DNA from 2 places in the Telluria mixta genome. Region 1 is predicted to be linked to the other one. Evidence: predicted binding sites of a transcription regulator. Region 1 holds the regulator's gene; the other holds the start of a gene.

Region 1 (4,322 bases):
CCAAAAACAAAAAAGCCGGGGCAACCCCGGCTTTTCTCATTCTGACAACAGAATGTATCTTAGGCGGCTTCGCCCACGACAGCGATGGTGATTTCCACCACGACGTCGGTGTGCAGAGCGACCGACACCGGGTGCTCGCCGGTGGTCTTCAGCGGACCGGTCGGCATGCGCACTTGTGCCTTTTCGACGGCGAAACCTTGCTTGGTCAGGGCTTCGGCGATGTCGAAGTTGGTCACGGAACCGAACAGACGGCCGTCGACGCCGGCTTTCTGGGCGATGGTGACGGTCATGCCGTTCAGCTTGTCGCCCTGGCCTTGAGCGGCAGCCAGTTTCTCGGCAGCTGCTTTTTCCAGTTCGGCGCGCTTGACTTCGAACTCGGCCACGGCAGCCTGCGTTGCGCGGCGGGCCATTTTTTGCGGGATCAGGAAGTTACGAGCGTAACCATCTTTGACCTTGACGACGTCGCCCAGGTTGCCGACGTTGACGACTTTTTCCAGCAGGATAACTTGCATTTTATTCTCCAGTAATCTGACTATGCTTGCGGTCGCGACCGACGATTAAGCGTTGTGCAGGTCGGTGTACGGCAGCAGAGCCAGGTAACGGGCGCGCTTGATGGCGGTGTCCACTTGACGCTGGTAGTGAGCCTTGGTGCCGGTCAGGCGTGCCGGCATGATCTTGCCGTTTTCCTGGACGAAATCCTTCAGGGTGTCGACGTCTTTGTAGTCAACCTGTTCCACGCCTGCAGCGGTGAAGCGGCAGAATTTCTTGCGCTTGAACAGCGGGTTCTGCTGTTTACGCTTCTCTTTGAGCTTAGCTTTGTTTTTGTCGAACTTTTTACCGAATGCCATTTTGAGGCTCCTGTATCTATCTATAAACGTGCCCGCAAACTTTTATGCGGCACTGAAATCAATGATGTGAAACACCAGGCTTTTGCTGTGACGGCTTTTCCTGGCCAAGAATCCGGTGAAGCGGTACATCGCGCCCAACTCGGCATTGGCAAATCGTCCCGAAATCTCGCCCGCGGCAACCGCGGGAATCTCGAATTCGACCTGCCTGTCCAGCCTCGCTTCCGTCTGCGTCGATCCGTGTTGCAGGATGCCGCCCACGATGGGGATGCCGGCCGGGGTGTAGCGCAGGACGTCGCGTTCCAGAATGCTTGCGACCAGGGACAGCTTGTTCACTTACAGCCTGATGCTCCCGCGAGAGATTTAGGCTGCTGCGGCCGGAGCGGCGGCCTGCTCGGCGCGGTGGCTCTTGGCTGCGTCTTCGCGCTGGACCGACTTCATCATCGGCGACGGTGCGGTTTCAGCTTTCTTCATCTTCACGGTCAGGTGACGCAGCACGGCATCATTGAATTTGAATGCGGTTTCCAGCTCGACCAGGGTCTCGTTGTCGCACTCGATGTTCAGGCAGATGTAGTGTGCCTTCGGCAGCTTCTGGATCTGGTAAGCCATTTGACGACGGCCCCAATCTTCGACGCGGTGGATGTTGCCGCCGCGCGAGGTGACCGTGGTCTTGTAGCGTTCGATCATCGCCGGGACCTGCTCGCTCTGGTCCGGGTGGACGATAAACACGATTTCATAATGACGCATGAAACACTCCTTAAGGACGTTTAAACAAATGCCCACCTCGGCGTCAAGACGAGTGTGGGAAGGGAAAGCCCAACATTATAACAGCAAAACCGTCAAGTGCTCAATGGGGCAGCGGCACGCAGTGCGTGGCGCTGCGAAAAACGTTGGACGTGCGCTGCGTACCGCACCGCAAAAGGTTGTAGACGTGCACTGCGTACCGCACCGCAAAAAAACTTTGAAATCCCCTTGCGCGCGGCGCAATACTGTACAAAAATACAGTCTGACCCCGTACCAACGAAGACAAACATGCTTAAGCTCACCGCACGGCAAGAACAGATCCTCAACCTGATCAAGGAAGCCATCGACAACACGGGCTTCCCGCCGACCCGCGCCGAAATCGCCCAGGAGCTTGGCTTCCGCTCGGCCAACGCCGCCGAGGAACACCTGCAGGCCCTTGCGCGTAAAGGCGCGATCGAAATTTCCCCGGGTACCTCGCGCGGTATCCGCCTCGTCGGCCAGTCCGTCGAATCCAAGGCTGCCGCTGCTGCCGCGGTGCCTGCCTTCGTACCGCCGATTCCGCCGAACCTGATGTCGCTGCCGCTCGTCGGCCGCGTCGCCGCGGGCTCGCCCATCCTCGCCCAGGAACACGTCGAAGCGACCTATTCCGTCGACCCGGCCATGTTCTCGAGCAAGCCCGACTTCCTGCTGAAGGTCAGGGGCTGGTCGATGCGCGACGCCGGCATCTGCGATGGCGACTTCCTCGCCGTCAAGAAGGTCGACAGCGCGAAGAACGGCCAGATCGTCGTGGCCCGCATCGGCGACGAAGTGACGGTCAAGCGCTACCGCAAGACCGGTACCACGATCGAACTGCTGCCGGAAAACCCGGACTTTTCCGTGATCACCGTCGATCCGCAGGCCGACGAGTTCGCACTGGAAGGCCTGGCGGTCGGACTGCTGCGGTCCTGGCACTAAGCTTCCACCTGCACACAGGCCCGCGTCATGCGGGCCTTGTCGTTTTATCCTTCGCTCAGCGCGGATAGACGAAACCGGTACGGATATCGGTCGGCAGCAGCCGGCTGCCGTCACGTACCATCAGGCGCTGCGGCGGCTCGTCGCCGGCCAGGGCACGCCAGATGACAGGTAGCCCCTCCCCTTTGCGCAACAGCTCGTCGCTACGTTCGAATACGTTGGGGCAACCTGTGGCCGCGAGCAGCGCCTGCACGATGGTCACCTTCCACGCGTCGACACCGGCAGCATTGAACTGGCACACCAGGTAACCGGCGGTCCCGCCATAGCTGTGCACCATGAGCCCGGGCAGACCGTCTTTTTCGCCGTCGATCACCAGCACCAGGGCTTGCGGATCGGCGCCACGCACGGCAACGGCGCGCCGCGCGACCGCAGCCTGCACGCGACGCTTCATCATGGCGTGATCGACCGGTTCGTCCTCGCGCAGGGTCCAGACGCGGGCCGCGATCTGCGACTTCGCGTTGTAGGCCGCGCGCGCCAGAAACTGGCGTGCCGACGACTGCACGATCGCCGTGACACCGGGCTTGCCGCGCTCCTGGGGCCGCCCCTCGACCTTCTCGATGGCGGACAGATAAATCCAGGGGTCGCCGGACAGCAGGCTTTTTTCCTTGCCCTGTTTGATGGTGATGATGAGCATATGCAGACTTCGTTTTCAGGAGCCGAATGATACAGCAAGGCGTTATCGCCTCCGGCGTCTTCCTGCCATCGCCATCACTTGCCGTCGTCGCGCGGCGGTGCGTTCTTGACCATCTCGTTGTGTTCCTTGACGTAGGCCTCGGTACCCGCGCGCCATGCGTCGAAGTCGGCGATGACCAGCCGGCCGGCCACCTTCGTGTCTTCCGCCAGGCGGTCGCCGACCTCCTTCAGGTGCGCGTTCGCCTTCTCCGTCTCGTCCTTCGTCATCAGCTTCGTGATGTCTTCCGGGATCCGTTTCGTGAGCGGCAGCGACGCATTCAGCTGTTTCACCCAGCGGTTATGGCAGGCTTCCCAGTCCTTCATCTTGCCGCTGTAATAGTCGATTTCCTCGTTGACCTTGGACATGGCCGGGAAGCGCGGCGCCGGGCAACGGTAGTCGTTGGTGCGCAGGTCCGAGCCGTCGTATTTCGCGATCCAGTAGTCGAGGTCGGCGCGCCGCGCCTCGCGCTGCTTCATCAGCTCGAGCGACGCGATGGCGACGGCATTGCCCTTCGCGGCCGCCTTCTGGAACCACTGCGCGGCCTTGTCCATGTCGACGCTGCCCGCCTCGCCGTAGAAATACATTTCGCCCAGGTGCTGCTGGGCCATCACGTTGCCGGCGTTCGCCAGCTTCGTGTATTTCGCCAGCGCTTCCGGATACGATTTCTTCGCGAACAATGCGTCCGCTTCCGCCTGCTCGGCGGCCGCGTTGGCGGACGACGGGGCGGCGGCGGCCGGCTTCGCGGCGGCGCCTTTCGCAGGGGATTTGGCGCCGGGCTCGGCGGCGAATGCGACACCGCCGCACAGCAGTGCGGCGCAAAACAGGGCAGTCTTCATGGGGCGTGCAATCTACGGATCGGTGATTGGGAACAGGACGATCATAACCGCAGCGCCCCGCCCGCTCAACCGTTCAGTGCGTCGCCAAAATCGGCGAGCAGGTCGGCCGTATCCTCGATCCCCACCGACACGCGGATCAGCGATTCCGCGATGCCCATGCTGGCGCGGCGCTCCGCGCCCATCTCGAAGAAGATCGTGTGCGCGACCGGGATG
Region 2 (4,322 bases), 3.3 Mb from region 1:
TGTCCGCATTCGCCGCCGCTTCGCGCGCGGCCGGCAGGCGGTCGTAGAAGCCCTGGGCGAGCGGGCAGGAATCGCCATGGCAGGCTTTGTCCGGGTGCTCGCAGGCCTTGTCGCGCGCGCTCAGTTCGAGCACGCGCAATGGCAGCGTGCCGCCGGATTTGAGTGTTGCCGCCGCGTCCAGCGCGAGCTGGCGTCCCGGCGTCTTGGCGGCCAGGAAGAACACCTTGTCGAGACCCTGTCCCGGGGCCGCCTTCAGCACCGGGAACAGGGTGCCGACGGTCTTGCCGATGCCGGTCGGGGCCTGGGCGAGCAGGCAGCGCTTGCCCGAATTCGCGCGGAAGATGGCTTCCGCGAGCTGGCGCTGGCCGGGACGGAAATTGGCATGCGGAAAGCGCAGCGCCGTCAACGCGGCGTCTCGCGCGCCGCGGTGCGCGAGTTCCCGCTCGGCCCAGGCGACGAAGCGGCGGCACTGGTCTTCGAACAGCGCGGCGAGATCGGCGCGGGTGCGGGTTTCGCGCAGCACGGTCTCCTGCTGGGTGCCGATGTCGAAGTAGACGAGCGCCAGGTTGACGTCGTCCATGCCGAGTTCCTCGCACATCAGGTGCCCGTAGACACGCAACTGGGCCCAGGCCAGACGCAGGTGGTTGTCCGGAATGCGCGCGAACTGGCCGCGGTACGTCTTGACCTCTTCGATCAGGTTGCGGTCGGGGTCGTAGCCATCGGCCCGTCCACGCACGTGCAGCGGGCCCCAATCGCCCGCGAGCGTCACTTCGCTGCGGTAGTTGTCGTCGCGGCGGGATGCCACGACGGCATGACCCGCGATACCTTCCTGCGCCGTGGGCGACGGCGTGAAGCGCAGGTCGAGGTCGCCCTGCTTGGCCGTGAACTCGCACAGGGCACGCACGGATACGACGTAGCGCGCGCTGTTTTCCGCGTCACTCATGCCGCCGCTTGTTCCCATTGCAGATAGCACACCGTGATCGGCATGCCGTGCTCGGCGCAGTAATCGATCCAGCGCAGCTGGTTGTCCTGCAGGCGGTCGCCCGGACCCTTCACCTCGATCATGTTGTAACGCTGCTCGCCGGGCCAGAACTGGATCAGGTCGGGGAAGCCCGTGCGGTTTTCCTTCACGTCCTGCAGGATGCGGCGGAACCACAGTTTCAGGTGCGCGGCCGGGATGCAGTCCAGCGCCAGTTCGATGATGTCGCGGTCGAGCCAGTCCCAGGCGACGAACGGCGATTGCAGGCCCGCCTTCTCTTCGTACGTCGCGAGCATGGCGGCACGGTGGCGGCCGTCGTCCAGCAGTGCGAGGCAGGCGTTGAAATCGTCCTTGCGGCGCCGGTAGAAGTCGGCCGCGAACAGGTCGGCCGGGCCGCGGTGGAACGGGTGGAAGAAGGCGCCTGGAATGGCCGCGAAGATGGCGCGCCAGCACAACAGCCCGAACAGCGTGTTGGCCAGCGTGTTTTCGACGTAGAAGACCGGTGCGTCGTCGCGCGCCAGATGCGCCAGCACGACGCCTTCGACGCGCCATTCTCCACCCGGCAGCGGCAGGTTCAGGTCGAGCCGCGCGACCGGCGTCGCCCGGCGCGGCGGGCCCTTCGGGTGGCCCAGCTTGCGTGCCAGGCGCGGGCCGAGGCGCAGCAGGTGCTGGCGTTCCGCCTCGCTTTCCGGGGCTTGCTGCGCCGTCTCGAACAGGGCATAGGCTGCGTCGAACTTCTCGTGCTTTTCCAGTACGCGGATCGCCCGTCCGCGCGCGCCCGGATAGCGGCAATCCACATACACGGCATACGCATTGTCCCAGTCCCGCTCTTTTTCGAGCAGTTGGCCAAGCTGGAACAGGAGGCGTTCGCGCCGGCTGTCGAGCCAGTCGTTGCCGAACGCATGGCGGGGCAGGTCGGCCAGCACGTCCAGTGCCGCCTCGCCCGCGTAATAGCGCTCCTTGCACGCGTGAAGGTCGAGATAGTGGTCGATGTCCTGGCGGGCCCGGAAGCCGCGCGACGCCGGCGAGAATTCGACGCGCTCGTAGCGGAACAGGCCCAGGTCGGACAGGACGAACTCGGTCCAGTCCTGCGAGAGGTTGCCGAAGAAGATGAGGCGCAGGCGGTCGCACAGCGGTTGTACGAGCAGGCGCAATGCGAGGTCGTCGCAGTTGCCGTGCCAATGCGAGAACGGACGCTGAGCTTCGTGCGCAGGATCCGCGCGCAGCGCTTCGAGCTGGTCGGCCTTGCGCGCGCTCTTCTGCGCGCCCGTCAGGCCGAACGCCTCGGCCAGTTCCGGCTTCGACAGCAGGTCGAACAACTCGTCGAGCGTCAGGACGGGATCGGACTCGATCCAGCCGCTGGGCAGCAGCGCCTCTGTCGCTGCGCGCGGGCAGCCGATCTCTGCGTAGTTGAGCTTGCTGGCGCGGAACAGGGTGCCCTTGCGCATGACCATCCGCACGAACAGGGCGCGGGCCGGTTGCGGCAATTGCGGGAAGGCGGCGATGAACGCATGTTCCTCGTCGATGAGCAGGTCGGCGTAGCGCTCGGCGATCCAGTCCAGCACGCGCTGGAAGTTATCCAGATAATAAAACTCGTTTTCCAGGACTCTGATCATCGTCATACCGCACCAACTGTACTTTTGTACAGTATAACGGTGCCGGCGACGATGGCCCAGCAGTTTCGGTGTCGTGATGGCCTGCGGCGTGGTTTTCCGGGATTGCCGCCCTATTGTCGGGGTGGAATGCGCGGACCGCACGGTTTGTCGCTGCACGCCGCCGTGCCCGCGCCATCGGCCGCCTCGTTACGGGGGCCGGTGTGCTGGAGGATGGCCGAGATGAGGGCGACGTCCGTATCGACCGTGGCGGCCGATGACGTGGTCCTCGAGGGGCCGGCGCTCCGCTTCTGGCGCGGCGGTGCCGGGTCCGTATGAGCGAGCGCCTGGACCGAATTCGTCCGCAGCGCCGGTTGCGGCCGCGTGGATGGAATCGACGGCGTGGCGGGGTGCGTGGCCGTATGGCGCGGCGTGGCCCGATTCGTCTCCGTGCCGGCCGGGGCGCGCACAGGCATGGCGGATGCCGTCGCCGGGGCGGGTTGCGGCAGATCGATGATGACCGCGCCGCGCGCCGGACCGGCGGCGTCAGGGGATGCGACCATGTCCGGCGCCGGCCGCGAGGATTGGGAGGGCTGTGTCGACTGCAAAGTCGGCGCGGACGCCTGCGCCGTGCCGGCCGTATCCGTGCTGCGCGCCGGCGCCGTGCCGCGGACGAGCCAGGCGAGAGCGACGAGCAGGGAGCACGCCAGCACGCCGGCGGCGCCATACCAGACGACGGCGGGCAGGGTGCGGAGCCGCCGCCCGGGCGCCTGGCCGTCGAGCACGGCAAGGATATTGATCTCGCCGGTGGTCCGGCGCGACGACGACATCAGGTTGGGACGTCTGGAGCCGGGTTGATTTTCATCTGTAGGGCGCACCGCGTTACTCCTAAGATTGGAAAACTAATTCCAATTAGAAACAAACCGGAGAAGTCGATGCTGATCTTCCTCGCATTCTTGTACTTTTGTCTGGCCTGCAGCGTCATCTGGCTCGCCCTGTTCCCCGGCGGGCGGGCGATGGTGCTGCAGATGCTCGGCATGCTGCAACGCCGCCTGCAATGGCGCGTCGGCGGTTGGCAGCGCAGCGGGAATGCGACGCTGCAGGCATCGTGGTCGGGCGCGCGCGGCGTGTTGTACGACAGCCGCCGGCTGCTGCGCCGGCACTGGGCCTGGTTTGCCGTCGGGGTGCCGCTCGTGCTGGTCCCGACGCTGCTCGCGTTGCTGATGCGCCGGCCGGACATGCTGCCCGACTACGAGCCCGCCGACACGGTCGTCGACGCCCAGGTGGCCGTGCTGCTCAAGGGCGAGCAGCTGGTGCCGCCGGCCGCGTTGCCGCCGCTCGCGTTCGGCACGCGCGAAGTGGAACTGGTACGTCCGATGCTGGTGGACGCGAGCCGCAACTGGGGACTGTTGCGGCCGGAGTTCAGCCAGCGCCTGCTGTTGGTGTTCAAGATCATGAAGGAGAAATACGGTTACGAGATGGCCCTGCTGGAAGGCTACCGCAGCCCGGCCCGCCAGGACATGCTGGCCGGCATGGGCTCGCAGGTGACCAACGCCCGCGCATTCCAGAGCTGGCACCAGTATGGGTTGGCGGCCGACTGCGCGTTCTGGCGCGACGGCAAGCTCGTGATCTCGGAAAAAGACCCTTGGGCCATGCGTGGCTACCAGCTGTACGGCGAGGTTGCCGAATCGCTGGGCCTGACCTGGGGCGGACGCTGGACGATGATGGACTTCGGTCATACGGAGTTGCGC

Evidence for each region. Region 1 encodes LexA, which represses DNA repair genes until DNA is damaged. Its sites were predicted from a motif close to ACTGTATNNNNATACAGT; they were not measured.
Region 2: a site for LexA is predicted at 2,611-2,628, ahead of P0M04_RS30955 (VRR-NUC domain-containing protein). Genes of this name have one in related genera too.

The regions. Positions count from the first base shown of each region.
Region 1 is NZ_CP119520.1:3,760,731-3,765,052, reverse strand. It holds gene rplI (50S ribosomal protein L9) at 60-512, opposite strand; gene rpsR (30S ribosomal protein S18) at 558-848, opposite strand; gene priB (primosomal replication protein N) at 891-1,181, opposite strand; gene rpsF (30S ribosomal protein S6) at 1,209-1,592, opposite strand; gene lexA (transcriptional repressor LexA) at 1,878-2,543, shown strand; gene P0M04_RS16715 (class I SAM-dependent rRNA methyltransferase) at 2,599-3,234, opposite strand; gene P0M04_RS16710 (tetratricopeptide repeat protein) at 3,309-4,109, opposite strand; gene P0M04_RS16705 (cystathionine gamma-synthase family protein) at 4,175-4,322, opposite strand, start outside.
Region 2 is NZ_CP119520.1:7,043,731-7,048,052, reverse strand. It holds gene P0M04_RS30960 (ATP-dependent DNA helicase) at 1-943, opposite strand, end outside; gene P0M04_RS30955 (VRR-NUC domain-containing protein) at 940-2,595, opposite strand; gene P0M04_RS30950 (hypothetical protein) at 2,706-3,449, opposite strand; gene P0M04_RS30945 (M15 family metallopeptidase) at 3,507-4,322, shown strand, end outside.